One region of the Chryseobacterium tongliaonense genome, then DNA from elsewhere that is predicted to be linked to it. Evidence: riboswitches for the same ligand, from Rfam matches in the RefSeq annotation. Region 1 holds a riboswitch; the other holds the start of a gene.
The links. Region 1 has a riboswitch for thiamine pyrophosphate ahead of thiS (sulfur carrier protein ThiS). Riboswitches for the same ligand answer to the same signal wherever they lie in the genome.

Region 1 (16,734 bases):
TAACTTTAGAGTTTGTACATGCTGATGGAACTAAAGACATCATCATGGCTAACCATACTTATAACGATCAACAAATTGATTGGTTTAAAGCAGGTTCTGCTCTTAACTTAATTAAACAACAGGAAAATTAATTGTTAGACTTATTTAATCATAAAAAAGCAACTTCGATTGGAGTTGCTTTTTTTATTTGAGATTTCTATTTGATTTTATTTAAAAGATTGGGTCTGTAACTTTCTCCTATGGGAATTTCCTTATCTGAAAAAAGAGTGACTTTTTTAATATCCAGACTTTTAATCTGGTTCAGATTAATAATATATGATTTGTGGATTCTTGCGAAAGATTTTTCATTAAGCTGCTGCTCCAGTGATTTGAGGGTATCCAGAACGATATACTCTTCTGTGGCAGTTCTGATATTCACGTAATCTTTAATACTTTCAATATAAAAAATATCATTAAAATTGATCCGGTGCAACTGTCCGGATGATTTAACGAAAAAATGTGATTCCGCATTATTTTCCTGAAATGAAAAACGTTCCTGAGCCTTCAATGCACTTTTCTGAAACCTTTCAAAAGAAATCGGCTTCAGAAGATAATCTACAATATTATGTTCATATCCTTCCAATGCGTATTCCGAGTAGGCTGTCGTCAGAATATATTTTTGCCGGTCACCCAAAATTTTCATAAAATTGATTCCTGTAAGCTCCGGCATCTGAATATCCAGAAAGATAAGGTCTGAATCATTTTTCTGCAGATATTCCAAAGCATGTATCGGATCCTCTGTAGAAAAAACCAGTTCAAGAAAAGGAATTTTTTCTACATAATGTTCCAAAAGAGAGATTGCCAATGACTCGTCATCTACAATGATGCATTTTATCTTATTCATTTCTTAAATCAATTTTTAAATCTACAATAAATTCCGTTTCTGAATCTTTGATCTCAAGGTCATGTTTGGGATATAATATTTCCAGTCTTTTCTTCACATTCTGAATACCAATTCCGGATACTATATCTTTCATTTTTTGTGTTTTATAGTTAAAAAGGTAAAAGTGCAAAACCTCATCATGACCTGAGATTTTCATTTTAAAACCTTTATCACGAAAATCGCCGTGCTTAAAAGCATTCTCCACAAAAGGAACCAGCAGCATCGGGGAAATCTTCAGATGAGGATGCTGTATATTCTTCTCAATGATCAACAGTTCCGGATTTCTGATCCTAAGCTTCTCCAGAGCGATAAGGCTGTCAATATATCCAATTTCCTTATCCAGAGAAATGGTGTCTTTTTCAAGATCTTTTGTGCTGTACCTCAACAATTGTCCAAGCTCTTCAATAGCAGGGAGGGCTTTATCTGATTTCTGATAGACAAGCGAGTAGATATTATTTAAAGAATTAAAAATAAAATGAGGATTGATCTGGGTTTTCAGCGCCTGAAGTTCTGCCTGTTTCTTTTCGATCAGAAGTTGCTTTTTATCATTTTCAGCCACACCATATTTCTCGAGTATCCATAAAATGCCGGCAATAAAAGTAGTCAGAGAGCTATTGTATATATTATCGAACAAATAGTAGAGAAGCCCTATATTTTCATCATAATTGCGAAAGCCAAGAGTAGGAGGCAGGATCAATTCTTCCAAAGCATATCTCATACTGGCAAAACACAGCAGAGTCAGTATAAAAACGAAAACTGCCGAATACAATTTCTCAAGTTTAAAAACCTTTGGAAAAATAAAGAAATACGAAATATAAAATGTGCTGATTTTTACAATAAAAAATGTAATCCTCAGAATGTGTATTTCACGACGGTTGGTCTCCGGGACAAAAAAATTAGGAGTAATGACAGTTCCTATAAAATCGAACCCCCAGTAAATAATTTGAAGCCAGATAATTTGCTTTTTATTCATATTCAAATATAAATCTCTAAAGGCATAATTCATCGATCGTTTTCGACAAAAACCTGTTTTTTTCCGACGAAATTTATTTGATACACAGAATTCCGCATTTCATCTAAAAACTGTTTTACCAACAACTCTCATCCCATATTTTTGTCTGAGAAATGTAATATAATTATCATTTAATCTGTCATTTATAATATGAAAAAACACATTTTATTTATAACATCCCTGGTTTGTTTCTTTTCAGCAGCACAGACCAAAGACACCGCCAAAGTCTACAAAATAGAAACGGTTACTGTGAATGGTAAAAAGAATCTGGTAGAGCGTAAAGTGGATCGTCTTGTTTACAATGTTCAGAATTCTATGCTTTCACAAGGAAGTTCCGGAACTGAGGTTCTTGCCGGCACTCCTTTATTACAGGTAGATGAAAATAAAGGTCTTCTTTCCATAGCGGGGAAAAATGGAGTTTCTGTAATGGTCAATGACCGGATGCTTAATCTTTCCGGGTCAGAGTTGATCAACTACCTTCGAAATCTGCGCTCTGAAAATATTCTGAAAATTGAAGTGATTACCACTCCTCCTGCTAAATATGAAGCTCAGGGCAACAGTGGAATTATCAATATCGTTCTTAAAAAAAACCAGAATCTTGGATGGAATGGTTACCTCAACACCGATTATACTCAAAAAACATATGCAGCGTTCAGTACAGTGGCAGGAGCAAACTATCAGAATGAAAAAATAAAAGCTTCTGTAAAACTGATGGGATACGATGGCCACAAAAGATCAGTAGAAAATTATAAAATAACAGGTGAAAATTCCTCTGTAAACATAAATGAAAGAAGGGATATGAATGACGGATTGGGTCTGAATGCCAATTTTGATTATTCTCTCACTAAAAATTCCAATGTAGGACTGGTATATGATATTTCGAAGGGACATTATGATATGGATATCAGCTCAAAACAAAACTATTTCACCAACAATACCCCCATTTTACAAACAGATACAGATTCAAGGCACCGTTCTACTTTTACTTCACAAATGCTGAATTTATACCTTGACCAGAAATTAGGAGAGCATAAGCTAAGCCTGGGCGCCAATTATTATGGAAACCTTCCGGATACTGAAGTTAATTTTACTACAAGAAATATTGCCAACAATTCAACACAAGTGGTAAGAAATCTTTCATCTGTGGATTATAAAATATATTCCGGTCAGGCAGATTTAACATTAAATTTCAAAAAAATCCAACTGGAAACCGGAGCTAAATACAGTCAGTTTTCCAATAATTCGGACATTGGATATTTCAATTTAATCGATGGTGATTATATTATGGATCCTGCCAGAAGTAATCAGTTTGATTATGATGAAAAGAATTATGCTGCCTATCTGAGTGCCAGTAAAGATCTTGGCGAAAAATGGTCTGTCAAGGCAGGCCTTCGTTATGAATATACACAAACCAACGGATTCTCACCTACTACGCAATCTCAGTCCGAAAACAATTACGGTAAGTTTTTCCCAACAGCCTATCTGTCTTATAAAGCCAATAATAACAATCAGTTCAGCATTAATTATTCCCGGAGAATCAACCGCCCTTATTTCCAGGCTTTAGATCCTTTCCGGTGGTATTCCAATCCGAACACCTATTATTCGGGAAATCCGAGCCTGCAGCCTTCTTTTAATCATAATATCGAACTCAACTATATTTTTAAAAATAAATTTTCTGCCCAGCTATATTACCAGAGAACAACAAATAATTTTGACCAGATTTCATTTCTGAACGGCATTGATCTTACCAGCACTTATGAAAATTACTACAATCAGAATATTTACGGGATCAATCTGAATTATACAGATACTTTCTTCAAAATCTGGGAAAGCAATATCTCCACTTCGTTCAGCTATAATGAGACTCAGATTACACAGTTCAATTTAGTTCCTAAGAACGGGCAGTCGTTTTATTATTCCCTCAACAATACATTTCAATTAAATAAGGCTAAAACATTCATGTTATTTATCAACTACTGGAATAATCTGCCATCCAGGGACGGGTATCTTTCTGTAAGGAACAAGGCAAGCTTTGATGTAGGAATCAAAATGAGCTTTGTGGAAAAAGCTCTTCAGATCAATCTTTCGGTAAGCGATATTTTCAGGCAGTCCGGACTTAAGGCTGATATGTATTTTACAGATAATACACAGTCATTCAACAACTATTGGGACGCCCGAAGAATGACGCTCAGCATCACTTATAATTTTGGAAACCAGAAAATAAAATCAAATAACAGAGCGGTGAATTTCGAAGAGAAAAACCGTGCACAATAATTTAATACTAATTTTAAAAAAATAAACTTATGAAAACTTTTATTTATATTTTTCTTATATGCCTTTCTACCTCAGTATTTGCTCAAAAAAAGCCTTCAGATTATTTTACAAATTCAAAGACGAAAGTTTTGGTTGTCGGCTCATTTCATTTTGATTATCCTAATCTGGATGCCCATAAAATCAATAAGGAAGATCAGATAGATGTACTTTCTCCCAAAACAGCAAAAGAAGTCACAGAACTTGTAGAATATATCAAAAAATTTAAACCAACAAAGATTGCAATTGAAGCCTGGCCAAGCTGGAATGCCAATCAAAAGCTGAAGGAATACAATGAAGGTAAACACCGCGACAAAAGAGATGAGCGTTATCAGCTGGCTATGAGAATAGCCAATGAGCTTAAAATAAACGAATTGTTTAGCATTGACGCTGAATCTGTTCTGGATGACCTTGAAAAACAGTTTGGGAAAACTGATTCTGCATTTTTTAAAGACCTCAGTAAGGATTATGATTTCAGAAGTGATGATCCGATATCTCAACAGTTTATTGCCTTCTACAAGAGTTCTGAGCCTAAAAATTTCAAATCTCTCTTAGACACTTTTACTTATATGAATTCCAAAGAAAGCCATCAATACGGATACGGAGCTTATTTGAGTGGTGATTTCAAACTGAGAGAATATGACGGTGCAGATATGCTTGCGCTTTATTGGTACAGCAGAAATCTGAGAATGTTTCGCAATATTCAAAACATTCCTCACAATGGTGAAGACAGAATTCTTGTGATTGCCGGAAATGGCCATGCAGCAATATTACGGCAGCTTTTTACCTCTTCCGCAGAATATGATTTCACTGAGTTTTCTTCACTGAAATAAATAAAAATGACAAAATTCATTTTTTGTCTAACAGAATATAAAGAATGTCTAAGCTTTAAAATATAGCACGAGAAATTTCGGATTATCCATCAATTATAAAATTCCAAAGAAAAACAAATTGGCCAAAGAAGCCCCGAATATCTTAAACAGCACTAAGAAAGAAGATAACGGCGGAGTAATGCAGCAGGGGCAGTAATTCATTTTCAATATTACTTAAGTTCGGCGGCGGGCTTTGCCCGCCGCCGAACTTTTAAAACAATATAATTTAAAAATCCAGATTCTGAAATCTCCAGTTTAAAGTATCTATCAATGTGATCCGATTGACCGTAACGGGCAGCTCTGTGATTATTTTCAAAGCCTGATGCGCCATCATACTTCCGATGATCCCGGGTAATGAGCCCAGCACTCCAAGGCTGTCACAATCGGGAACCTCTTCATTAAATGGTGGTTCGGGAAAAAGATCTCTTAAATTTTTACTTCCTTTATAGTTGAAAACAGCCACTTGACCTGAAAAACCCAGGATACTTCCATAGACCAAAGGTTTATTTATTTTTACACTTATATCGTTGATAAGATACCTGCTGGTGAAATTATCTGAGCCATCGACAATAATATCGTATTGTGAAAGAATTTTTTCTGCATTGGAACTTTCTATTTTTTCTTCAATTCCGATACAGTTTACCTGATGATTAAGCAACTCCACAAACTTTTCAGCACTTTTTACCTTTGAAATTCCTACACTATACTCATTGTGAACAACCTGCCGGTTTAAATTATGCAATTCTACGGTGTCAAAATCTACAATGCCCAGAGTACCCACTCCTGCTGCTGCCAGATATTGAATCACAGGGCTTCCCAACCCTCCGGCGCCAACGACAAGTACTTTTGCATCTCTGATTTTTCTCTGCCCTTCCATACCTATTTCGTCAATAAATATCTGGCGGCTGTATCTTGAAAAAAGATCTTCATTTTTCATTGTCAATTATTTAAATCCGTTATACACCGAATCCCAGTCTTTCATTACAGGATCATATCCCGCGGATTTGATCATTTGCCTTATCGTATTCATGCTTCTTTCATCACTGGTTTCAAACTGTTCCAGAGACTGCTTGTCAACTGCATATCCTCCCGGATTGGTTTTTGATCCTGCACTCATGGCTGTTGCCCCTAAAGACACAATATGATTTCTGAACTTTTCATTTTCTCTGGTTGAAATTGATATTTCAAGATCTTCATTCCAGATTCTGTAGGCACAGATTAGCTGTAAAAGGTCTTTGTCTTCCATGATAAAATTAGGTTCAATAATTCCTTCCGCTGGCCTGAGCCTCGGAAACGACACAGAGAAACGGCTCTGCCAATATTGTTTTTGCAGATAATCAATATGTAAAGCATTAAAGAAACTATCTACTCTCCAGTCTTCCAGCCCCAGCAAAACACCTAAACCTATTTTATGAATTCCTGCCTTTCCGATTCTGTCTGGTGTTTCAAGGCGAAAATCAAAGTTTGATTTCTTTCCTTTCGGATGGTAATGTTTATAGACTTCCTGATGATAAGTTTCCTGATAAACCAGCACAGAATGTACTCCTTCCTGATGCAGCCACTCATATTCTTCTTCTGATAAAGGCTGCACTTCTATTGAGATATTGGCAAAATGAGGTTTCAATAAACGGACAGCATTGAGAAAGTAAGAGATTCCAACGGTTTTATTCGCTTCTCCGCTTACCAGTAGCACATGATTAACGCCCATTGATTTAAGCACCGTTGCTTCTATGATGATCTCCGTATCAGAAAGGGTTTTCCTTTTAAGCTTATTATCTAAACTGAAACCACAGTAGGTACAGATATTCTGACATTCATTGCTGAGATACAGTGGTGCGTAAAGCTGGATGGTTTTACCGAAACGTTTCCGGGTAATTGATTGTGCCATATTCGCCATTACCTCCAGTTTTGGAGCCGCAGCTTCTGAAATCAGATTTAAAAAGTCATCTACTGTTTTCTGCTTTTTCTGCAGGCTGTATTCTACATCAGACAGGGTGACATTTTCAAGTTTCAGTTTTATTTCTTCCCAATGGTATTTCTTAAAAACCTCATCAAACTTCATCATAACCCATCTTATTCAAACAAAAAAGAAGTTAGCGGACTGGAAGCTTCAGCATGCTGATTGATCACTCCTAATCCTGATTCATAAGCTCTTCTTCCTGCAATAACGCCTTCTTTAAATGCCAATGCCATATTCACGGGATCTTTTGCCACGGCAATAGCTGTATTCACCAAAACGGCATCAGCTCCGATTTCCATTGCCTTTGCAGCATCCGAAGGCGCTCCTATTCCTGCATCTACCACAACCGGAACATTGCTCTGGCTGATAATAATTTCTAAAAAATCAAGCGTTCGAAGTCCTTTATTCGTTCCAATTGGAGCTCCTAAAGGCATCACGACTGCTGTCCCTGCATTTTCCAGGCGTTTGCACAGCACCGGGTCTGCATGAATGTAAGGCATGACGATAAAACCAAGTTTGGCCAGCTCTTCTGTGGCATACAGGGTTTCAATCGGATCGGGCAATAAATATTTCGGATCGGGATGAATTTCCAATTTCACCCAGTTGGTTTCCAAAGCTTCTCTTGCCAACTGGGCAGCCAATACTGCTTCTTTCGCAGTACGGGCACCTGAAGTATTGGGCAAAAGATGGGTTTTTGTTGGTTTCAAAGCATTTAACAGGTCATCTTCAGACGAGCCGGTATCTATTCTTTTTAATGCCATCGTTACCATGTCTGTTTCTGAAGCTATGATTGATTGGGTCATTTCCGCTAAATTTCCAAACTTCCCGGTTCCCAGAAAAAGCCTGGATTCAAAAATTCTGTCTGCTATTGTTAGTTTCTGATTCATTTCATGAGTTTTATAAATTCTTTTACAATGGTTGGCTGGCGGGTAATCTGCCCGGAAACAGCCACTCCGTAAATTCCGGTTTGCTGTAATAATTCTATATCGTTTAAAACAACTCCTCCTATTGCATAGATTTTTGGAATACTGATCGACGATTTTTCCAGATCCCGAAGAATCTGCTGATACCCTTCAAATCCTAAAACAGGACTCAGTTTTTCTTTTGTATCTGTGAATCTTAATGGTCCCAATCCGATGTAATCACATTGCTCTTCTATTCTCTGAAGTACATCTGTTATTGTATTCGCTGTTCCACCGATTATTTTATTCTTTCCGAGAATTTGTCTCGCTTCAAGTACCGAAGTATCATCAAGTCCCAAATGCACACCGTCAGCATCAATTTTTTTAGCCAGCTGTACATGATCATTAATGATGCAAACTGCCTGATATTCTGAACACAGTAGCTGTGCTTTAACACAAAGTTCTTCGAGTGCACTTTCAGAAGCATTTTTCCAGCGTACCTGAACCCATTGTACGCCGGCATCAAGTGCTTTACGGATATTCAATTCCTGCTCTTCTCTTGTATTTCCCTGAGAGATATATTGTATTTTTTCCATGATCAATTTTGAATGGTCATTATATTCCTGCATTTCCTGAAAACTTCCACAGGACGGTTATCCTGCCACACCGCTCCCAACAGAGCGATTCCATCGATATTTTCAGGAAGCAATTCACTACAGTTTGTTTCATTAATTCCACCTAAAGCAATTAATTTTACATTCCGGTTATTCCGTTGTCTGCATTCTTCCCGGATTGTCGTATCATCACCATACCCTTTTTTAGAGATACTCGGATAAAACGGACTTAAGAATGCATATTCCCAATGATCATCCAAAGCATTAAAAGCCTGAATATCATGCACAGAAGTAGACAGCATATAATCCTGAATATATTCCTGGTATATTTTATTCTGCCGATCAGCTTCTCTGATATGTAACCTGGAAATATCATATTTTGAAGCCAGTTCAAAATGACTGTGCAATACCACTTGTGAGAGAAAATTTTCATCAATCCTATTCAAAAAAACTTCCATCTCCTGCTTGCTTATCAGAGGTTTTCTCACATGAAGTATATCCAGCCCTTCCGGAAACATCTCATTGATATGCTTTGTTTCATCAGGGAGACATTCTTCCGGCGTTATCACGATGATCACAGATAAATTTCTTTTCCGCTTTCGATAAACTCCATTGATTTATCAAGCATTCCTTTTTCTGCTGATTCCCTTATTTCCTGGGTGATTTTCATCGAGCAGAATTTAGGTCCGCACATTGAGCAGAAATGAGCGATTTTAGCCCCTTCTGCAGGCAGTGTTTCATCATGATAAGCTCTTGCGGTATCCGGATCTAAAGAAAGGTTAAACTGATCTTCCCATCTGAATTCAAACCTGGCTTTACTTAAAGCATTGTCTCTGTATTGCGCTCCTGGATGCCCTTTTGCCAGGTCTGCAGCATGAGCCGCCAGCTTGTAGGTAATTACCCCGTCTTTTACATCTTTTTTATTCGGAAGTCCTAAGTGTTCTTTCGGGGTTACATAACAAAGCATGGCACATCCGAACCAGCCAATCATCGCCGCTCCTATCCCGGAAGTGATATGATCATAACCCGGAGCGATATCTGTAGTCAGTGGTCCTAATGTATAAAACGGTGCTTCATGACATTCTTTCAGCTGCTTGTCCATATTTTCCTTGATCATATGCATCGGCACATGCCCGGGACCTTCTATCATCACCTGTACATTATGTTTCCATGCGATTTTTGTCAGCTCGCCCAAAGTTTCCAGCTCTGCAAACTGTGCCGCATCGTTGGCATCTGCAATAGAACCGGGGCGAAGACCATCACCCAGAGAAAAAGCGACATCATATTTCTTCATAATTTCACAAATCTCCTCGAAATGGGTATACAGAAAATTTTCTTTGTGATGATAAAGGCACCATTTTGCCATAATAGATCCGCCTCTGGAAACAATTCCCGTTACGCGGTTAGCTGTCAGGTGAATATATCTCAGCAAAACTCCGGCATGAATTGTAAAGTAAGAAACTCCCTGCTCAGCCTGTTCTATTAAGGTATCTTTAAAAATTTCCCAAGTCAGGTCTTCAGGAACTCCTTTTACTTTTTCCAGAGCCTGGTAAATCGGGACGGTTCCAATCGGCACCGGGCTGTTTCTGATGATCCATTCTCTTGTTTCATGTATATTTTTTCCGGTAGATAAATCCATAATCGTATCTGCTCCCCAACGGCATGCCCAGACTGCTTTTTCCACTTCTTCCTCGATGCTTGATGAAACTGCGCTGTTTCCGATATTTGCATTTATTTTCACCAGAAAATTCCGCCCGATGATCATCGGCTCACTCTCAGGATGATTGATATTATTGGGAATGATTGCTCTTCCGGCTGCGATTTCGTCTCTTACAAATTCGGGAGTAATCTTATTTTTAGGGGTGTTTGCTCCAAAGCTGTTTCCGGTGTGCTGGGAAGACATTTCTTTTGAAACCGATTCAAGCTGCTCAATCCGCTGGTTTTCCCTGATGGCAACATATTCCATTTCCGGTGTAATGATTCCCTGTCTTGCATAAAAAAGCTGAGTCACTTCCTGATCTTCTTTTGCTACTTTCGGTTTATGATTATAGGAAAAACGAAGCTCATCAAGACGGGAGTCTGCCAGACGTGTCCTTCCGTATTCTGAGGAAATCTGATCTAAAACATGTACATCTTTCCTGTCCAGAATCCATTGTTCTCTTATTCTCGGGAGGCCTTTTAAAATGTCAATTTCTGCATTTTCATCGGTGTAAGGTCCTGATGTATCATAAATGGTTACGGGAGAATTATGCTCAAGCGTTCCGTTGGTAAGCTTTGTTGCGCTTAAATGTATTTCCCGCATTGCTACACTGATAGGATATAATATTCCTTCAACATAAATTTTCTTAGAGTTCGGAAAAGGCGAACGTGTAATTGAATGCGCCATAAGTAATTTTGGTATTAATGGGTATGAGTTAACCGCCTTGTGTGGCAGTGATAATTAAAACTGAATCCTGATCCTGAAGCAGAGTATCCGGCCATGACGATATGGGGATAATGCGGTTGTTGAGTGCAACAGCAATCCCCTTTTTGCGGCCCGGAGCTTCCAAAGCCATCAATGCTTCCAGATTTTCGGGAAGTACATCAAAAGTTTTTCGTGTGTGATTGATTATAAGTTCCATTCCTATGTTGTATTACATCAACTTTAGGAATGGCTATGATCGTACAATGGAATGTACAACAAAAGTCATCTCACTTTTCCCTACGCTGGTATGATCCAGATCAGGTTCAAAGGGTAAAGTCTCAGTCTGTTTGCTACAGACACCCCTAAAGTATGGGACGAAATTAGGCTATTTTTTTAGAATGGACAAAATTTTGAAATAAAAAAAGACTGCTTCGGGTTTGAGCAGTCTGTATTTTATATAAATTAATTTATCGCAAGGTTAGACAAGAATAAAGCAGAAGAATCTAAGTTAAAGATAAGCAGAGTCGTTTCACTTACTGATGAAACACAAATGAAACCTGATCATCATTTATGCTATTAATTATCAAAATTATTCTTCACAGGCTCTCCAGATTGCGTCGTTTTGCGGGACAGGAGCTGTGATTTGAATGTTTTCTTTTGTTACCGGATGAATAAATTCCAGTTTTCTAGCATGAAGATTGATTCCGCCATCGGGATTAGAACGCGCCGCGCCGTATTTCAGGTCTCCTTTTATCGGAACTCCGGTTTTAGATAGCTGTGCCCGAATCTGATGATGTCTTCCGGTTTCAAGATCAATTTCAAGAAGCAGGTAATTATCCAGACTTTTAATAACATGATAGGTTAAAATGGCTTCTTTGGCACCATCCGTTGCTTTTGGAAAAACGATCGCTTTGTTATTTTTTTCGTTTTTCTTTAAATAATGAATCAGCCTTTGACTTTGAGGAATCATTTCTTTGGCTACAACTGCCCAATACGTTTTTTTTATTTCCCGGTTTTTCACCATCTGGGTAAGTCGGGAAAGCGCTTTGGAAGTTTTAGCATAGATCACCAATCCTGAGGTCGGTCGGTCTATACGATGCACCAAACCGAGAAAAACATTTCCCGGTTTGGCATCTCTTTTTTTTATAAAATTTTTTATTGACTCCAGTAATGATTCATCTCCGGTCTTATCTCCCTGTACAAGCTGACCGACTTTTTTATTGATCACCAGAAGATGGTTGTCTTCATAAACAATCTGTTCCTCCATTTATCTGTTGGGTCTGTTGGATAATGATAAAATAATTCCACCGAGAAGTCCTAATGTTTTCATTCCTGCCAATCTTGATTCCAATGGTAAAAATGCTCCGATAATACAAAGTGCGGCAGCAGCATACATCGGGTAAACAAAATTTCTGTTTGAAAGAAAAGGAGCCTGAATAGCAAAGCTTATTCCTATCAGGATATAAAATACTCTTCTGGAAAGTATATTGCTGACCTCCGGAGAGAAGAAATTAAACCATCCGGCTGCAAGGCAGATCAATGCAACAACGGAAATAACTCCTTGTATAGTCTGTTGGTTTTTCATCAATTAGTAACTTTCTTTTTCGTTTGGAAAATCTACGTTTTTCACATCTTTTACATATTGGGCAACGGCACCAGTGATTTCCGTATAAAGATCAAGATATCTTCTTAAGAATTTCGGGCTGAAACCCTGATTCATTCCCACCATATCGTGGTATACCAAAACCTGCCCGTCACAATGAGCTCCGGCTCCGATTCCGATGGTTGGGATTGAAATGCTTTCTGTTACTTTTTTAGCTAATTCAGCCGGGATTTTTTCAAGAACGACAGAAAAACATCCTAATTCTTCGAGAAGCTGTGCATCGCTGATCAGTTTTTCGGCTTCCGCTTCTTCTTTTGCTCTTACTTTATAGGTTCCGAATTTATAGATCGACTGTGGGGTCAACCCTAAATGCCCCATCACCGGAATTCCGGCATTGATGATTTTCTTTATTGATTTGGAGATCTCTTTTCCACCTTCGATTTTCACTGCATGCGCACCACCTTCTTTCATCATTCTTACGGCAGATTCCAAAGCTTTCTCCGGATTACTCTGATAAGTTCCGAAAGGTAAGTCTGCTACAACCAAAGCTCTGTCGGTCCCTCTTACCACACTCTGGGCGTGATAGATCATCTGGTCTAAAGTGATCGGAAGAGTTGTTTCAAAACCTGCCATTACATTGGCCGCAGAATCTCCGATCAATACGGCATCAATTCCGCCGGCATCCACCATTTTAGCTGTTGTGAAGTCGTATGCCGTAAGCATTGTTATCTTTTCCTTGTCGAATTTCATTTTACGCAAGGTTTCAGTCGTAACTTTTTTAATTTCAGAATGAACAGACATAATGTATCTATTTTTTAAAAGTTAAAAAGTCGGCTTGCGCCGACTTAAGTTTTTGTATGATTTTATAAAACTACGTGTCCTAGTTTCATGAGTTTATCGTGATTCAGAATTTTAATGTTTCTTCCGTCTACTTCGATGAGATTATCCTGTTTAAATTCGGAAATTAAACGAATGGCACTTTCAGTAGCTGTCCCGATAATATTGGCAATTTCTTCTCTCGTCAAAGAGATCTTAATAAACCCTTCAGGATCAACGCCTAATTTCTGTTCTAAAAGCAACAGTATTTCCGCTAATCTTTCTCTTACGGTTTTCTGGGCCAGGAATGTGATGGTATTTGAAGACTCTCCCAACTCGTATGAGATTTTCTGGAGCATTACAAATGACAATTGGGAATCTACTTCCAGAAGGTACATAAATACATCTGCAGGAAGAAAAACACAGTCAATGTCTGTCATCGCTTCTGCTTTAGCCTGAAAATTTTCCCCGCAAAGCAGAGAACGGTATCCGATGATATCTCCTTCTTTGATAAATCTTAAGATCTGATCTTTCCCGAAAGCTCCGGATTTTGAAAGTTTAGCCGCACCTTTTTCCAGGACATACACTCCTTTCGGGGTTTCTCCATCCTCGAAAATAGTATCATGTTTCTGAAAACTCAGTTTCTTTTTGGCGTTAATGTATTTTTCAAAATCTGTGCTAGAAAGTCTTTCTTTAAATGATTTATCATTAAAAACTCTGGCAAATCTTTCCTCTATCGCGATCTGTTGTTCCTGCGGCATTTTTTATGACATTTATCACAAAAATAGAACATTTTAACTCGATAAACAAAAAAAATTGTTATAATTTTGTACGTCAATAATTTATGGAGGTGAGCGAGAACTGTTTTCATTGTGGTCAAGGGATAGAAAAGGAAAGAATTCTTTTCGATGAAAAAATTTTCTGTTGCAACGGTTGTAAATCGGTCTACGAAATTCTGAATACCAATAATTTAAGTAATTTTTACGAATTAAATAAAAGAGCCGGGATTCGTCCCAGTGATGAAAACTCCTCTCAGTTTGATTATCTGGACACTCCTGAAATTTTCGAAAAAGTAACTGATTTCTCTGAAGGAAACACCAGTCTGGTTACTTTCAAAATCCCTGTAATACATTGCTCTTCCTGCATATGGCTATTGGAAAGCCTTCATACTTTAAACGAGCACATCAAATATTCTCAGGTCAACTTCACCAGAAAGACCTTACAAGTTTCATTCAATCATAACGATTTAAAATTAAGCGAATTAGCTAATTTTTTAACTAATCTCGGATATAAGCCTGTTATCAGCCTTGAAACTGCAGATAAAAATGTAGATCATCTTGACAAATCGCTGCTTGTAAAATTTGCAATTGCCGCGTTTGCTTTTGGTAACGGAATGTTCCTTGCCTTCCCTGAATATGTGGGTGGAGAGGATTATTGGATGGACCATTACAAGGGGCTTTTCAGAACGCTTATGTTTTTATTGGCCTGCCCTGTTGTATTCTACTCAGCTTCTGATTATTACAAATCTGCATGGTACGGACTGAAAAATAAGATCGTCAATATTGATGTTCCGATTGTACTGGGAATTTTAGTGCTTTTCGGAAGAAGTGTGTATGAAGTTGTGACAGATTACGGTCCGGGTTATTTTGACACCTTATGCGGGCTATTATTTTTCATGCTTTTAGGTAAGATTTTCCAGAAAAGGACATACAATGCACTTTCCTATGACAGAGATTACAAATCATTTTACCCGATCGCCGTTACGAAGGTAGATTTTGAAGGTAAGCAGGAAAATATTTTACTTTCAGAGATCAAAGTCGGAGACAGAATTTTAGTAAGAAATCAGGAAATCATCCCCGTTGATGCCATTCTGATCAACGGAGAAGGGAATATTGACAACAGCTTTATTACCGGAGAAAGTGTAAGTATCAGCAAACAGCCGGGAGATAAAATTTTTGCCGGTGGAAAGCAGATCGGCTCTTCCCTGGAGCTTGAAGTGATTAAAAATGTTGACCAGAGTTATTTAACCCAGCTTTGGAATAAGGAAGCATTCAAGAAACATGAAACCGGATTGGACACCCTGACCAATAATATCAGTAAATATTTCACATTCATCATTTTAGGCATTGCTCTGATTTCAGGGATCTATTGGTCATTTATCGATCTTGAAAAAATGTTCCAGGTGATTTCCGCAATTCTGATTATTGCCTGTCCGTGTGCACTTGCCTTGTCTGCTCCGTTTACTTTCGGACACATTATGAGAATCTTGGGCCGGAATAAATTTTATGTAAAAGATACGCTGACAATCGAGAAAATTGCAAAACTTAATACAATCGTTTTTGATAAAACAGGAACCATCACTCACAGGAGGAAATCGAACATCAAATACGAAGGATCTGAGATCGAGGAATTTGATTTACTGAATATCAAGACTTTATTAAAAAACTCCAATCACCCGCTTTCAAAATCCCTGTATGAATTTTTAGAAATCCAGGATGGCTATTTTCCGGTAGAAAACTTCCGGGAAATCTCAGGAAAAGGCTACGAAGCCAATGTGAGGGGAAATATTTATAAAATAGGTTCTGCAAGATACAACAATCAGGAAGCCAAAAACCTGGAGACCGCCGTTTACATTAGTAAAAACAACGAGTTTATAGGTAAATTTATCTTTAAAAATGAGTACCGGGAAAATCTTAAAGATCTGTTCAAAAAACTTACAAATTATAAAATCTTTATCCTGAGCGGGGACAATTCTTCTGAAGAAAATCAGCTGAAGGATTTGATTCCCAATTATCAGGCTATGGCTTTTAATCAAAGCCCTGAGGATAAACTGAATTATATTAAAACACTTCAGGACCAAAACCTGAAAGTAGCGATGCTTGGAGATGGTTTAAATGATGCAGGAGCACTAAAGCAAAGCAACGTAGGGATTGCCATTTCTGATGATTCCAACAGCTTTACTCCTTCTTCAGATGTTATTATGAATGGTGAAAAAGTAGTCAGTCTCGACCATTATCTGAATGTTTGTAAGGGTTCGATCACAATTGTGAAAATGACATTCATAATCAGTTTCCTGTATAATATCGTTGGTTTAAGTTACGCAGTTACAGGACATATGCATCCGCTTTTTGCAGCAATCCTCATGCCAATAAGTTCGATAACGGTGGTTACATTCACCACACTTTCAACCTGGATACTGGGAAGAAAATACTTCAAAAAACAGCCTTAAAAGCCCTTATTTAGACTGATTTTAAATTAGCTGAAATCCGCATTTCGTGATGAATGTCATTATTTTTCACTAAATTTGAACCCCGAAAAT
Region 2 (16,734 bases), on a different contig from region 1:
AAAGATGTGACTCCAAAAATTGCCGTAGACAAAAATGTAACACCAAGAATGTTCAAAGGTATGAACGTTACTCCTGAGGATGATTTCATGGACAGCAGAAAAATCCTTCTGATGAATAACGACCTGAAAATGGGATTGTCAAAGCCGAGAAAATCTATGGATTATTTCTATAAAAATGCAGAGTGTGACGAGCTTCTATTCGTGCACGAAGGAAGTGGAGTTTTAAAAACTTTTGTTGGAAATCTGGAATTTTTTGTCGGTGATTACCTTATCATTCCAAGAGGTACCATTTATCAGGTGGAACTGAAATCTGAAGATACCGTTTTCTTCGTATTGGAAAGCCATTCCCCGATATACACGCCAAAAAGATACAGAAATGAATTCGGGCAGCTTTTAGAACATTCGCCGTTCTGCGAAAGAGATATTATCGCACCTACTTTTGTCGAACCGAAAGACGAAAAAGGAGAATTCCTGATCAAAGTAAAAAAAGAAAACCAGATCACCGATTTCATTTACGCAACCCATCCGTTTGATGTCGTAGGCTGGGACGGTTATTTTTACCCTTATAAATTTAATATTAAAAACTTTGAGCCGATTACAGGCAGAATTCACCAACCGCCACCGGTTCATCAGAATTTTGAAGGCCACAACTTTGTGGTTTGCTCATTCTGTGCAAGAATGTACGACTATCACCCAATGGCGATCCCGGCACCTTATAATCATTCCAATATTGACTCGGATGAAGTTTTATTTTATACCGAAGGTGATTTCATGAGCCGCAATCATATTGACTTAATGGATTTCACGCTTCACCCCGGAGGGATTGTTCACGGGCCACATCCTGGTGCAATGGAAAGAAGTATCGGAAAAAAATTCACTGAAGAATATGCCGTAATGGTAGATCCTTTCCGTCCTTTAAAAATTACGGAAGAAGCCCTAAAAGTGGAAGATCCTTCTTATAAAACCTCATGGCTGGAAGAGACGGATAAAAACATGGAAGACCGTTCACAAGAGTAAGCGTAAAGTATCATTAAAAAATTTCAATATGTACAATTATATAAGTGCAGAAGAAGCTATTTATACCATAAAAAGCGGAAACCGCGTGTTCTTCCACGGAAGCGCATGTACTCCGAATTATCTGATCGATGAACTGGCAAGGCAATCCCACAGGCTGGAAAATGTAGAAATGGTTTCCATTACCCAGCAAGGAAATGTAGAAATTGCCAAGCCTCAATATAAAGACAGTTTTTTTGTCAACTCCCTATTTGTTTCTACTCCCGTACGGGATGCGGTAAATTCCGAAAGAGGAGACTTTGTCCCTGTATTTTTAAGTGAAATCCCTATTCTGTTCAGGAATAATATCCTTCCGTTGGATGTCGCTTTAATCACCGTTTCTCCACCGGATAAACATGGTTTTTGTACTCTGGGAACATCTGTAGATGTGGCAAGAGCTGCGGTAGACACTGCTAAAATCATTATTGCCATCGTTAATCCTTTAATGCCGAGAACCCATGGAGACGGGATGATACACATCAGCAGGATTCATAAGCTGGTATGGCATGAAGAAGAGCTTCCCACAGTAGATTACGGCTCAAAAGTAGGTCCCGAGGAAATGCTTGTCGGGAAAAATGTAGCTGAACTTATTGATGACAGGTCAACTTTGCAAATGGGGATAGGAACTATTCCGGATGCTGTTTTAAAATGTCTTAATAATCATAAAGATTTAGGAATTCACACGGAAATGCTGAGTGACGGAGTGATTGATCTTATCCAGAATGATGTAATTAATAATAAATACAAAGGCTACAACGAAAATAAAACGATTACAAGTTTCTGCTTCGGAACCAGAAAGCTCTACGACTATGTAGATGACAACACTGTTTTTGCCTTTAAAGATGTAAGCGATGTAAACTTCCCGATCAACATCATGCGGAACAAAAAAATGGTCGCCATTAATTCTGCCATTGAGATTGATCTTACCGGACAGGTTTGTGCAGATTCTATCGGAACTTTACAATACAGCGGAATCGGAGGCCAGATGGATTTCATGAGAGGAGCCGCTTTAAGCGAAGGCGGAAAACCAATCATCGCCATAACATCAAGAACGAAAAAAGGAATTTCAAGGATTGTTCCTTTTCTTAAACAGGGCGCAGGTGTCGTAACCACCAGAGGTCATATTCATTATGTAGTAACTGAATACGGAACAGCCTACCTATATGGGAAAAATCTCCGACAAAGAGCTCAGGAACTCATCAGCATTGCCCATCCGGATGACAGGGAAATGTTGGAAAGAGCTGCTTTTGAAAGATTTAAACATTGAAAATTTCAGGTTAAAAATATCAGGTTGGGAATGAATTCTAACCTAAAAAAACGTATCTTTAAAAACATAAAGGGAACAAAAACAGCATGAGGTTTTGGCAATATTTTTGATAAAACCTTTTAAAATTTGGAAATTGAAGACTATATATAATTCAATACGGGAGGAAATAGTAAAGCATCCTAAAGTGAAAAACTCTGTTTTAGGAAATGTTACGGAATGGAAAAGAAGCCATTATATTATTCTTTCCGAAATCATAAAAGACGAGCTATCTGAAGCTGAAGAATTGAAGGGCGGAAAAAGATTTGAAATAGGAAGCACTATTTCACATGTTACCCTGCAACGTTTTTTTGAAAATGACTATCAGGACAAGACCCACAGCGATCTGCGCTTTCTTAAAACACTGGATAAAATATGCATTTTCCTGGGTTTTAAAGACTTAAATGCTTACATTCTATCTATAAAGGAAAAGAAGCAGGAAAACGAAGAACCGGATGTTGAAGAATTTCTTACCCAAATGGTATACAACTACTGTTCTACCGTCTTTGAATTTTACAAAAAATTTCCCGATCATAAAACAGAACTTTTTAAAGAGCTTGTTTTTGATGATTCTCCTTTTTTAGAAAGAGCAACACAATTCAGTAAAGAGCTTTGTGACAGGGAGTTTCAGCTGGTGACCAAAAATAACCGCTCCAATTTTGAAGTATTTGATGTTCATATGGTAACAGACGAACCGGATAAAAAAATACTGGAAACCCAGGAATTCTGGAACCTTCTGTTCAAAGTGGGAGAAACCGGAGAAGAGCACTTCGTCAACCAACTCAATACCCAGATCTATTTTATCCGGAAAATCAATAATGTATGGAAAATCTGGGACAATTATAATCCGGATGCCGGAAGACTGAATCATAAAAAATGAAAACCATAGAAATCTATGGCTTTCAAATGTTCGAAATATTTTTTTTTCATTTGTATTTTGTACTTACAAATGTATATAACCAAATTTCAACATAAGAAACTTAAACATACTTAAATAAACTTTTCTTTAAAATTATGTTAAGTCTGATTAAGGATTCTCCGTTAATTCTTTCTCCATTTCTAAGATTTTCGTAATTTGCATACCATAAAATAAAAGTAAAAAAGAAAATATGTCAACACTTACATTTGCCGAAAAAATTGCTCAAGCAGAGAATTTTTTACCAATTAATGGTACTGATTACATTGAGTTTTATGTAGGAAATGCTAAACAGGCTGCTCATTTTTATAAAACCGCTTTCGGTTTTCAGTCTGTAGCATATGCTGGTCCTGAAACAGGAGTAAGAGACCGTGCTTCTTATGTTCTTCAACAGGGAAAAATAAGACTGATCCTAACTACAGGTCTTAAGTCTGATTCACCAATCAGCGAACACGTAAAAAAACACGGTGATGGAGTAAAAGTTTTGGCACTTTGGGTAGATGACGCTTATAAAGCTTTTGAAGAAACTACTAAAAGAGGTGGAAAACCGTATCTTGAACCGGTAACTTTAACTGACGAATACGGTGAAGTAAAAATGTCCGGAATCTATACTTACGGAGAAACCGTACACATGTTTATTGAAAGAACAAATTATTCAGGACCTTTCATGCCTGGCTACGAAAAATGGGAAAGCGATTATAAGCCTGAAGATGCAGGTTTATTGTATGTTGACCACTGCGTAGGAAACGTAGGCTGGGACAGAATGATTCCTACTGTGGAATGGTATGAAAAAGTAATGGGATTTGTAAACATCCTTTCTTTTGATGATAAACAGATCAACACAGAATATTCTGCTTTGATGTCTAAAGTAATGTCAAACGGAAACGGATATGCAAAATTCCCGATTAACGAGCCTGCCGAAGGAAAGAAAAAATCTCAGGTAGAAGAATACCTTGATTTCTATGAAGGAGAAGGTGTACAGCATATTGCCGTAGCCACAAAAGATATCATCCATACGGTAACTGAGCTTAAAAAACGTGGAGTAGAATTCCTTTCAGCTCCGCCGGAAGCATATTATGACATGGTACCTGAAAGAGTGGGCCATATTGATGAAGATCTTAAAAAGTTACAGGACCTGGGAATCCTGATCGATCATGATGAAGAAGGGTATTTATTACAGATCTTTACAAAACCTGTAGAAGACCGCCCTACCCTTTTCTTTGAAATCATTGAAAGACACGGTGCACAAAGCTTTGGTGCCGGTAACTTCAAAGCCTTATTCGAAGCTTTGGAAAGAGAGCAGGAAAAAAGAGGTAATCTTTAATTTAAAAATATTAATATTGAGTTTTGTCAGGATACAAAATCCTGGCAAAACTTTTTTATAAACACATTTATAAACACATTCATATGAGAAAAATTTTCGTCGGACTTTTATTTTTTGGCGCATTGGGTTTAAAAGCACAATACGGAACAATGAATGAAATCCTAACCAGACTAGAAGAAAGAAAAGGCATCAACCAGAATCTGGAAAATGTAAATATCGATAACAAAAAGTTTGTTTTCATCAAAGATTTTGATGACCATACGGAAAGAGACTTTATCATTATCAAAGGGAAAAATGCTACCTATGTAGAAGTCTTTGATGATAAAGCCACCGGGGAAAGCAGCTCAAATGTTTTCACGGGTGACATTGTCAGAAAAAAGAATATTGTTTCTTTAAGAGCCGATATGCTTGAAAACAAAAAAGTTCCGCTTCCGGTTACCAAAACTTTACTGTTAACCAAACAGAAAGATGTTCTGTATCTTATTGATGTCAATACCAAGGACAGATGGATAGATGAAGAATCTTATTCAAAAAAATAATAAATATCCTGAAATAACACTGGTCATTACAGAATGATCATAATCCGAGATATTTGATCTTAAAATTTTAACAGATTTATTTTTAAATCTCAATTAAATTCCAACCTTATGAAATCATTTGTAGAATATTCCTCAAATTCAGACTTTTCCATACATAATATTCCTTTCGGGGTAGCCGTTTTTAACAAAGAATATATCGGATGCTGTACCAGAATCGGAGATCAGGTAGTTGATCTTGCCACGTTATATGACCTTGCATATTTTGAAGATATCGAAGGGCTTGATGATAATATTTTCGAAGCTTATACCTTAAACGAATTTATTGAATTAGGAAAGCCTGTAACCAATGCAGTCCGTGCAAAAATTCAGGAATTATTACAGGAAGGTTCCATTTTGTCGAAAGATGAGAAAACCATTGAAGCTGCTTTCTACGACCTTGATAAAGTAAAAATGATGATGCCGGTTCACATTCCCAATTACACCGATTTTTATAGCAGCATCGAGCACGCTACCAATGTCGGGAAAATGTTCCGTGATCCTGCCAATGCACTGCTTCCGAACTGGAAACATCTTCCTGTAGGTTATCACGGCAGAGCTTCATCAATCGTAGTTTCCGGAACGGATATTAATCGCCCTAAAGGTCAGACCAAACCGGCTGATGTAGAAAAACCAATCTTCGGACCTTCCAAACAACTGGATTTTGAATTGGAAATGGCTTTCATTATCAATAAAAATACGGAAATGGGCGAAAGCATTTCTACAAAAGAAGCCGAAGACGCCATTTTCGGAATGGTTGTTTTCAATGACTGGTCGGCAAGAGATATCCAGGCATGGGAATACGTTCCGCTTGGGCCATTTTTAGCGAAAAACTTCGGTTCATCAATCTCTCCGTGGGTAGTTACTTTAGAAGCATTGGAACCTTTCAGAACAGCTTCTCCTGTGCAAGACCCTGAAGTTTTAGATTATCTGAAATTTGATGGAGATAAAAATTATGACATCAATTTAGAGGTGTATTTACAACCTGAAAATGGTGAACAAAACCTAATCTCCGAAAGCAATTATAAATTCATGTACTGGAATATGGCACAGCAATTGGCCCACCATACCGTAAACGGATGCAATGTAGAAGTTGGTGATCTGTATGCAAGCGGTACCATTTCAGGAAGTGATCCGAAATCTTTTGGTTCTATGCTTGAGCTGACCTGGAGAGGTCAAAACCCTATTTCATTAAGCAACGGCCAGGAAAGAAAATTCATTGAAGACAATGATACCGTTACCATGAAAGCCTGGGCTGAAAAAGATGGTGTGAGAGTAGGTTTCGGTGAAGTTTCCGGGAAAATTATTCCAACACTTTAATAATATATTTTTACTATTAAATCCTGTTAAACCATATTAACCTTATAGGTTTTTGAAACCTATAAGGTTTGATAAATTCAGTAAAATCCCTTCTATGACTTTTGTGGTTAAATAAAATATGAAAACAGTACTCCCATCCGAAATATCTCCGGTACAGTTACAAACTATTATGCAGACTGCCGTTTCGCCGCGTCCTATTGCCCTGGCTTCAACGGTGGATAAGAATGGTACCATTAACTTATCACCATTTAGTTTTTTCAATATGTTCAGTACGGTGCCTCCGATTTTGATTTTCTCACCATCGAGAAGAGTTCGTGATAATACAACTAAACATACCCTGGAAAACGTTCTGGAAGTTCCGGAAGTTGTGATCGGGACCGTTAATTTCCCGATCGTACAGCAAATCTCTCTGGCATCTACAGAATATGAAGGCGGAGTGAATGAATTTATAAAATCGGGATTGACGATGAAAGACGCAGATCTTATTCAGCCAAAACTGATTGAAGAATGTCCCGTAAATTTTGAATGCAAAGTTTTAGAGGTAAAGCATTTAGGCGATCAGGGCGGTGCGGGAAATCTGGTCATCTGTGAGGTTCAGAAAATTCATATCAGAGAAGAATATTTGAATGAACAGGGAGTTCCGGACCAGAAAAAACTGGATATGGTGGCCCGTTTAGGCGGAAACTGGTATTCAAGAAATAATGAGAACAGTCTTTTTGAAGTTCCGAAACCATTGGTAACCAAAGGAATCGGTTTTGACCTTCTTCCGGATGAAATCAAATACAGCAAAATATTCTCCGGAAACGATCTGGGAATGCTTGCCAATGTTGAAGTATTGCCGGGAGAAACCTTCCATGCAGATGAAAACATTCATCAGGTTGCCCAGAAATTATTACTGGAAAGTAAAATCGAAGAAGCCTGGAAATTATTAATCAGATAATTTTCAAAGCCTTTCAGATATAAAAAGCCTTCTTTTTAGAGAAGGCTTTTTCATTGGATAGTTTTATATTAATTCCCGTTAAGTAGTTTGCTCATCTCTGCTTACATTTTCCTGTACAGGAAATCAATACATTTTTTTACTACCTTATTTAAGTCTGCCGGTAATTCATTCTCCGTCCAGGGCTCTTTTGCCCCGAAGGTATGATTGGCATTTTCAATTAAAAACAATTCGGAATTCGGGTTTAAAATATGAAGGTGCTCAGCATTTTTCACCTCTACACTTTCATCATTCGTTCCATGGATAATTAATACATGAGCTTTTGCCATTTCGGTTGTCCTCTCCACATCAAAACGATGCTCATTCTGTTCAAAATCCTGATAAAACTGATAGTAATGAGGCATCTCCTGCTGTGTCCTCCCATTTAAAACATAATACACCCCGGCATTTCTCCAGTTTTCAAGATTATCTTTCTGAGGGAAACGATCTAAAGTATCTACACTGGCCAATGTAATCAACCCGTTGATTCTTTCATCCTCAAAAGTTTTAATAATAGAGATTCCGCCGCCTCTGCTGTGCCCGATCAGAATAATCTTCTGGTCGTCTACCTTAGAATCTTTAATAAAATATTCTATGACAGCACCAAGGTCAGAAAGTTCTTTTGAATAATTATTATTCCCGAAAGCCTGAAGGTCTCCAAAATTTTTCGGATCATCAAGGGTAGTTCCGTTATGTGAAAAATTAAATTTGACAAAGAAAAATCCGGCTTCAGCCAGTTTTTCACCCATCAGATCCCAGGCGCCCCAATCTTTATAACCTTTATAGCCATGAACAAAAATCACTAAGGGTAATTTGTTCTCAGTTTCAGGATAAAACGCATCTGCAAGGAAATCCCTGGTTTCAGGATTTGAAATAATGATATTTTGTTTTTTGGTGATCTTCATATATTTTGTTTTTGTTTGTCAAAAAGGCACTAAGCTCTTCTTCTATATTCAATAATTTTAAAAATAGTTTGCAGCTTTACGACCAGCTTAATTTTCAACTAAAAATATTAAAAATAGAAATAAACACAAAGTAAAACCTTAATTTTGCCGTATGTTGGATTTAAGAACGGTAACTGTAATGCGTTATATTCTGCCATTGAGAGAGGGAGGTTCGCTTCCGGCTCTGGCAGAAGCTGATGATGACTTTAAATATGTTTTGAAATTCCGTGGCGCAGGGCATGGAGTGAAAATGCTGATTTCAGAGCTTTTGGGCGGAAAGATCACAGAAGCTTTAGGATTAAAAATTCCTGAGCTGGTTTTTGTGAATCTGGATGTTGATTTCGGAAGAACGGAAGCTGATGAGGAAATTCAGGATTTACTTAAATTTTCTGAAGGATTAAACCTCGGATTGCATTACCTGTCCGGATCCATTACCTATGACCCGGGAGTTGTCATAGATCCGCTTCTGGCTTCAAAAATTGTATGGCTGGATGCATTTATCACCAATATCGACCGGACGTATAAAAACACCAATCTTCTGATGTGGCATAAAGAGCTTTGGGTAATTGACAACGGCGCTTCTTTTTACTTCCATCACTCATGGCAGAATTTTGATGCTGCCGCGAAAACTCCGTTTAAATATGTTAAGGACCACGTTTTGCTTCCAAAAGCTAAAATGCTGGATGAGGCCGATAAATTTGCCCATGAGGTTTTGAATGATGGTATTTTCAGGGAAATTGTCAACCTCATTCCTGAAGACTGGCTGCATTGGAATGATGCAGATGAAACGCCGGAAGAAATCCGTGAGATCTATTTTCAATTTTTGAAAACCCGGTTGGAAAATTCACAAATCTTTGTAAACGAAGCGAAAAATGCAAGAGGATAAAATATACGAATACGCCGTAATACGCCTGGTACCGAAGGTTGAAAGAGAAGAATTTTTCAACATAGGATTGATTATGTTTTCAAAGAAAGAGAAATTCATTCGCGTAGAATATTATCTGTGTCCGGATAAATTCAGGCTGATGCACAGTAAACTCGATTATGAGGATATTATCCAAAACCTGGAAAGTTTTCAGAAAATTGCAACCGGTGATAAAGAAGGCGGACCAATTGCTTTGCTTGAAATTCCCGAACGTTTCCGGTGGTTAACGGCGGTGAGAAGCTCTGTTGTGCAAACTTCGAGACCTCATCCGGGAAAAACAAAGGATCTGGAAAAGACTTTTGGTAAACTTTTTGAGGAGTTAGTAAAATAACCACTTCTCAAAAAAATTCTATATGAAATCGTTACAAAATAAAATAATCCACAGGTTTTCAATAAACCTGTTTTTTGTTATCTTTTTGGGAATATTCAATTCAGCATTTTCCCAGAACCAGATTGAGCAGAATGTCCCCAAAAGTACGATCCTTCCCGAAAGGACAATAGTTTCAGAAAACATTTCCTATAAAACCGATGATAAAGGAAGCCCTGTTCTTCTGGATATTTATCAGCCGAAAATTGCTCCCAAAGAAAAACTCCCGGTTTTAATTTATGTTCACGGCGGTGGATGGGTTGGCGGTGATAAAATAATCCGTGCCGACAGCTATATTGAAAATATGGTTTTAAAACTGGTCGAAAAGCAATACGCAGTCATCAGCATAGATTATACTTTAGTAAGTAAGGATGTACATTTCCCGGCTCCGCTGCAGGACACAAAAGATGCCATAAGATGGGTAAGGAAGAATTCAGGAAAATATAATTTCGACACCAATAATATCGGGCTTTTCGGAACTTCGGCAGGAGCACACCTTTCTTTACTTTCCGCCTATACACAGGATAACGACTTTATCGGAGATCCTGAACTTTCAGCCTATTCCGCCAGGGTGAATTATGTGGTTAATAACTTCGGGCCTTCTGACCTGAATCAGCTTTTACACACCCGTGCCGGAAAGGTCCCTGTTTTCTTTATCGGTTTGCTATCTAAGAAAATTGTTGATTTAAGGCAAAACCTGGTTTTAGGAATTTCAGGATATGATATTAAAAAAGACAAAAGAAAAGTAGTTGATCTTTTTGAAACCCTGTCACCGGTAACCTATGTAAATCATGGAGTCCCAACCTTAATTGTGCAGGGAAATAAAGACACAGTCGTTCCTTTGAAACAATCTAAAAAATTACACAGAAAACTTAAGCGGGAAAATATAGAAAATTCTCTGACGGTTGTGGAAGACGGTATCCACGGATTCAGAACAACCGATAAAGCCTATCTGGACCAGCTTGTTGATGAGATGGTAAATTTTATTGTTTTGCAAAGGAAATGAGTTTGAGTTAGAAGTTATGAGTTATGAATTATGAGTTGAGAGTTTATGTGGCGTATATATATTTTCATTTCATTTATCATCATAAATGATTAATTTTAAATAATATACTGTTAATACAAAATTCCAAATTCAATAAATTTGCTAGATTAATATACATATCTGTATTTTTTATACACAAAATAATTAACTTGGCCAATGTTTAAATTATTCAAAATAAATTAAACCAAAATTTTAATTATCTATTCATAAAAACACGTACAGATATGGATTTCTTAAATAACATCAATGCGTTAACTTTAGTTTTTACTTCAATACTGATCTTCGCAATTGCCTACCGTTTTTACGGAATTTTTATGGCCAATAAGGTGTTGCGGCTCAATGATAACAATACCACTCCCGCGTTGGAATTTGCAGACGGAAAAGATTATGTAGCAACAAATAAAAATGTTCTTTTCGGGCATCACTTTGCGGCCATTGCTGCCGCAGGACCATTGGTAGGACCTGTACTGGCTGCCCAGTTCGGATATCTTCCCGGCGCTTTATGGATATTGATAGGATGCGTGTTGGGAGGTGGTGTACATGATATGGTGGTTTTATTTGCATCGGTACGGCATAAAGGACAGAGTTTAGCGACCATTGCTTCCAAAGAAATCGGGAAAACAACAGGAACCGTAGCCGGTTTTGCTATTTTATTTATATTAATTCTTACACTGGCGGGGCTTTCTCTGGCCTGTATCAATGCAATGCATGAAGCATCGTGGTCTCTGTTTACAGTGGTTATTACAATGCCCATCGCAATCATCATGGGACTGATCATGCGATACCGTAAAAACAGTGTGACTTTTGCAAGCATCCTGGGTGGTATTCTTCTGATCGCAGGAATCATCGGCGGTCACAATCTCATGCAGAATGAAACGATGAATAATCTGTTTTCATGGGATATTACAACAATTTCCATTGCCATTCCATTATATGGTTTTCTGGCTTCTGTACTTCCGGTATGGCTTCTTCTGGTACCGAGAGATTACCTTTCTACTTATTTAAAAATCGGAACTATTGTTATGCTGGCTATTGGTGTGATCGCTATACATCCAATGATACAGATGCCTGCTATTACCCAGTTTGTAAATGGTGGCGGACCTATCATCGGCGGACCTGTACTTCCTTTTATTTTTATTGTAATTGCATGCGGGGCTATCTCAGGCTTTCACGCTGTTATTGCAACCGGTACTACTCCCAAAATGCTTAATAAAGAAAGAGAAATCCTTTTTGTAGGCTATGGAGCAATGCTTGTGGAAGGTTTCGTGGCACTCATGGCTTTGATTGCTGCCTGTACACTGATGCCCGGTGATTATTTCGCCATCAACACACCCAAAGAATCTTATGATGCTTTCCTGGCTGCCCATCCGTCTTTACATGGAGTAGATATCAATTACTTTTCTGAAAAAATCGGTATTGACCTGCATGGAAGAACCGGTGGTGCTGTTTCCTTAGCCGTAGGAATGGCCCATATTTTTAATAAAATCCCATATATGGATCAGCTGATGGCTTACTGGTATAATTTTGCCATTATGTTTGAAGCCGTGTTTATCCTTACAGCTATCGATGCCGGAACACGGGTAGGACGCTTCTTTTTGCAGGAAATGCTGGGTGCCGTAATCCCGAAGTTTAATGATAAAAACTGGGTGCCGGGAATTATTATCAGCAGCCTTCTTTTTACGTTCGCCTGGGGATATCTTGTATTTACCGGCAATGTAAGCAGTATCTGGCCGTTGTTCGGGATCAGTAATCAGTTATTGGCAGCTTGCGGGCTCATTGTTTGTACCACCATGCTGATCCGGCTCAACAGGGGAAAATATGCATTATGCTCTGCCATTCCCGGAGTTTTTATGGCTGTGATTACATTCTGGGCAGGATACATTCAGGTCACAACGATCTATATTCCCAAAGAACAGTATTTACTGGCAACACTGGCCGTTGTCGCCATGGTTCTCATGCTTATCGTATTCATAGGAGCTTTCACGAAATGGTACCAGCTTTTAAAAATCAATAAATCCGAAATCGATTTTTATGGTGAGCCGGTGAAGGAGATGGTGGAAAGGTAAATGAGTTGTAAGTTATGAGTTATAAGTTAAGAGTTATGAGTTATGAGTTGAGAGAGTAAGTTTAATTGGTGTCATTGCGAACTGAAGTGAGGTAATCTGCAGTAAATTCTACTACCGGTTGCTGAATTGGGTTGGCAATGACATTATTTTTTTAATTTTTTTAAAGCAATATTACTATACTGCCCGATATATTTTTATACATTTGTTCTGCTTTAGGGGTATTCTGAAAAGAATTGAGAGAGTCCCTTTGAACCTGATACGGCTTACACCGACGTAGGGAAAAGCAAAGAAACATTCTTCAGCAATGTCTCTTTTGTTTTGTTTCAGATTTTTCCTAAAGCTATTTTTTATTTTAATCAATAACAATGGAAAAAATTCTTTGGGAACAGATACAACTCGTCAAACAACATTCTCCCCTTGTTCATAACATCACCAATTATGTTGTCATGAACAATACAGCCAACGCTCTTTTAGCAGTAGGTGCTTCACCTGTGATGGCTCACGCACAATCAGAAGTCCGGGATATGGTAAATATTGCGCATTCTGTGGTCATCAATATCGGTACCCTTGATGAATATTGGTCTGATTCAATGCTTATGGTTGCCGAAGCCGCCCATTTTGCTCATAAACCCTGGGTTTTAGATCCGGTAGGTGCCGGAGCAACTGCATTTCGTGATAAAGTTTTACATCAGCTTCTACAATATCGACCAACCGTTATCAGAGGGAATGCTTCTGAAATTATTGCATTAGCCCAAACCCAGACAACTGCAACCAAAGGTGTAGACAGCACTGCAAAAAGCAATGAAGCAACAGATGCTGCCTTAAGTCTTGTACAACAGTATAATACTATAGTCTGTATTTCGGGGGAAACAGACATCATTCTCAGTCATGATCAAAAAATACTGATCAAAAACGGACACTCTTTAATGACAAAAGTAACCGGTCTCGGTTGCTCTGCTACTGCACTTATCGGAGCATTCATGGGAGTTTCAGAAGATAAAGTCCTGGCCGTAGCTGCCGCCATGACCTTAATGGGAATTGCAGGCGAAATTGCTGTTGGGGAAAGCAAAGGTCCCGGAAGTTTACAGGTCAATCTGATTGATAAACTGTATAACATCTCTGAGGCAGAATTTACCAATCACCTGAAAATCGAAAAACAATGAGTTTTCCTTATCAGCTGTATTTAGTGATATCCGAGGCTGACTGTGCCGGCAGGAACTTTCTTGAAGTAGCCGAATTGGCCATTCTCGGAGGTGTAGATATTATTCAGCTCAGAGAAAAAAACAGTTCTTTATTAGAATTTTCAGATAAGGCCCGAAGGTTGAAAGAAATAACCGATAAATACAACATTCCATTGATTATTAATGACAATCCTGAGGTTGCAAAACAGATCAGTTCAGCAGGGATTCATGTAGGAAATAATGATACAGAACCTGTGCTTTTAAGGCAGCAACCTGTCTTTCAAAACAAAATCATCGGCTATTCCGTAGAATATCTCTCCCAGCTTGAAAATGAGCAGGCCGCTGTTTCCGATTATCTGGGAATAAGCCCTGTCTTCAAAACCGGTACAAAAACCGATACAGTAACTGAATGGGGACTTGAAGGTGTTTCTAAAATCAGGCAGCTTACTGGTAAACCATTGGTGGCCATCGGTAATATACATCCGGAAAATGCCAGGGACGTGATAAAAGCAGGAGCAGATTGTATCGCTGTTGTTTCCGCAATATGTAAGGCAAATGATCCGCAAAAGGCAGCTTATGAATTAAAAAATGAAATTTTAAAATGAAAAAATATACCTATCCATCTGTTTTAACGATTGCAGGATTTGACGGAAGCGGCGGCGCAGGTATTCAGGCCGATATCAAAACAGCTTCTGCATTGGGCTGCTTTTCAACGTCAGTATTGACTGCTCTTCCCGTTCAGAACACTCAGGGAGTAAGAAAAATTTATCCGATTCCGGTAGAGGCTGTAGGAGATCAGATTGAGGCCATTCTCGATGATATTTTCCCTGATGCGATCAAAATCGGGATGGTTCACACTCCTGAACTGGTTGAAACCATTGCTCAGACCTTAAACAAATATAAAAAGATACCCATTGTATTCGATCCTGTAATGGTGGCTACAAGCGGACACCGTCTGATTGAGGAAGAGACAATAAGTGCCATTACAGAAAAGCTCTTTCCCATTGCCGATGTCGTTACACCGAATATGGATGAAGCCGCCATTCTGGCTGATATGAAAATACAAACTCTGGACGACTTGTATTCCGCCGGAAAACGGATCAAACAGCTTGGGTGCAAAAGCATACTCCTTAAAGGTGGCCATCAGGAAACCTCAACCATTACTTCTTTGTATTTTGATGCGGATGAAAATTTCCATTCTTTTGAAACGGTAAAATTTGAGACTAATAATACCCATGGCTCCGGCTGTACCCTTTCTTCTGCAATAGCCGCTTACCTGGCTCAGGGAAAGACTTTATATGACTCCGTATCACTTGGCCAGCAATATGTTTATGAAGCCATAAAAAACGGCAAAGATGTACAGACAGGACAAGGGAACGGCCCTCTTAATCACTTTTTTAATCCTCAGAAACTTATCAAAAATGAAATGGTCTGAACAAACCTGGAAAGCTATAGAAGAACGTTACGAATCTATTCTCGTAATGCCGTTTATTAAGGAATTATCAGCAGGTACGCTTCCACAGGAGAAATTCCGTTTTTATATGACCCAGGATTCTTTGTATCTTGAGCATTTCGGACGGACGCTTTCACTCATCGCAGCAAAAATTCAGGATATAGAAGACGTGCTCGCCTACATGCGGTTTGCAGAGAATGCCATAGTGGTAGAAAATGCATTGCACGAGTTTTATTTCAAAGATTTCGGGGTTACTGATAAAGGTGTCTTGGAACCGGCCTGTCATCATTATATCCACTTTCTCAGAAGTACGGCCGCTTTAGAGCCTGTAGAAGTCGCTATTGCAGCGGTATTACCCTGTTTCTGGATTTACAAGGAAGTGGGAGACCATATTTACAAAAATCAAAATTCAGTCAATAATCCTTATCAGAAATGGATTGATACTTATGGTGGTGATGAATTTGCGATCGCTGTTGAACAGGCTATCAACATATGTGACAGAATCGCTGAAAAAAGTACTCCGGAAATAAGGCTAAAAATGACAGAGGCTTTTATCATGTCTTCCCGAATGGAATTTCATTTCTGGGAAGCAGCCTATGAACTGAGAACCTGGAAATAAAGCTTCAGGAAACTCTATTCAAAAAATACCCTTGAGAAAAACACGGTTTGAAAGCCTATGAAAATACCGGTTATCTCAAGGGATATTAATTAATCTGTATTCTTTTGAGCTTAAAAATTAAAATTAAGCCTTGTAAAAACATACCTCCCGTTTTGCCCGAATTGCGAGGTAGACCGAGAATAAATAAATTGGTCATTATTCGTGGAAGCGGTAAGGTTTTTAGTCGGATAAATATCAAACAGGTTGTTTACTCCCAACGTTAATCCTACATTTTTTGTAAACTGGTATGCTACAGAAACATCCGTAATGATTTTATCTGTGATCTGCTGATGCTCATTAAATTCAATAACACCATCGCCGTTAGCATCTATAATATCTGCTCCGGTTACTTTTCCGAAATAAGTATTTCTCAGATAGAAAGTTGCTTTTTCCCAGGTAAGGTTATGAGATAAACTCGCTTTTACTCTTGGTACCGCTTCTTCAAGATATACTCTTGATTTCTCAGAAAAATAAGTGCTTTCCAGATTGGCAGACTGCAGTAAACCTGATGAATGAATTCCGCCTACCTTGTTTGTCTGATTAAGATTAACTGCAAAATTATTATCCAGTTTTATTCCTGAAAATCTTGCATTGTGGCTGATCACAACGTCTACCCCTTTGGTTTCCG

Region 2: it holds a riboswitch for thiamine pyrophosphate, as region 1 does, so the genes downstream of both, thiM (hydroxyethylthiazole kinase) here and thiS (sulfur carrier protein ThiS) in region 1, are expected to answer to the same signal.

The regions. Positions count from the first base shown of each region.
Region 1 covers NZ_JBGFFD010000010.1:94,111-110,844, forward strand. Annotated here, with positions in the region: gene AB8P06_RS18190 (aconitate hydratase) at 1-131, shown strand, start outside; gene AB8P06_RS18195 (LytR/AlgR family response regulator transcription factor) at 197-883, opposite strand; gene AB8P06_RS18200 (sensor histidine kinase) at 876-1,895, opposite strand; gene AB8P06_RS18205 (TonB-dependent receptor domain-containing protein) at 2,085-4,208, shown strand; gene AB8P06_RS18210 (DUF5694 domain-containing protein) at 4,238-5,077, shown strand; gene AB8P06_RS18215 (HesA/MoeB/ThiF family protein) at 5,343-6,053, opposite strand; gene thiH (2-iminoacetate synthase ThiH) at 6,060-7,181, opposite strand; gene AB8P06_RS18225 (thiazole synthase) at 7,190-7,963, opposite strand; gene AB8P06_RS18230 (thiamine phosphate synthase) at 7,960-8,574, opposite strand; gene AB8P06_RS18235 (thiamine phosphate synthase) at 8,577-9,170, opposite strand; gene thiC (phosphomethylpyrimidine synthase ThiC) at 9,167-10,978, opposite strand; gene thiS (sulfur carrier protein ThiS) at 11,007-11,213, opposite strand; TPP riboswitch at 11,274-11,370, opposite strand; gene AB8P06_RS18250 (RluA family pseudouridine synthase) at 11,586-12,263, opposite strand; gene AB8P06_RS18255 (hypothetical protein) at 12,264-12,581, opposite strand; gene panB (3-methyl-2-oxobutanoate hydroxymethyltransferase) at 12,585-13,400, opposite strand; gene AB8P06_RS18265 (Crp/Fnr family transcriptional regulator) at 13,463-14,176, opposite strand; gene AB8P06_RS18270 (heavy metal translocating P-type ATPase) at 14,266-16,644, shown strand.
Region 2 covers NZ_JBGFFD010000011.1:52,976-69,709, reverse strand. Annotated here, with positions in the region: gene AB8P06_RS18600 (homogentisate 1,2-dioxygenase) at 1-1,017, shown strand, start outside; gene AB8P06_RS18595 (acetyl-CoA hydrolase/transferase family protein) at 1,046-2,320, shown strand; gene AB8P06_RS18590 (hypothetical protein) at 2,454-3,236, shown strand; gene hppD (4-hydroxyphenylpyruvate dioxygenase) at 3,466-4,596, shown strand; gene AB8P06_RS18580 (hypothetical protein) at 4,680-5,135, shown strand; gene fahA (fumarylacetoacetase) at 5,244-6,491, shown strand; gene AB8P06_RS18570 (flavin reductase family protein) at 6,610-7,431, shown strand; gene AB8P06_RS18565 (alpha/beta hydrolase family protein) at 7,533-8,372, opposite strand; gene AB8P06_RS18560 (HipA family kinase) at 8,524-9,297, shown strand; gene AB8P06_RS18555 (DUF3037 domain-containing protein) at 9,284-9,667, shown strand; partial or broken gene AB8P06_RS18550 (alpha/beta hydrolase fold domain-containing protein) at 9,684-10,709, shown strand; gene AB8P06_RS18545 (carbon starvation CstA family protein) at 10,973-12,814, shown strand; TPP riboswitch at 13,019-13,111, shown strand; gene thiM (hydroxyethylthiazole kinase) at 13,180-13,977, shown strand; gene thiE (thiamine phosphate synthase) at 13,974-14,600, shown strand; gene thiD (bifunctional hydroxymethylpyrimidine kinase/phosphomethylpyrimidine kinase) at 14,597-15,430, shown strand; gene tenA (thiaminase II) at 15,417-16,067, shown strand; gene AB8P06_RS18520 (TonB-dependent receptor plug domain-containing protein) at 16,178-16,734, opposite strand, start outside.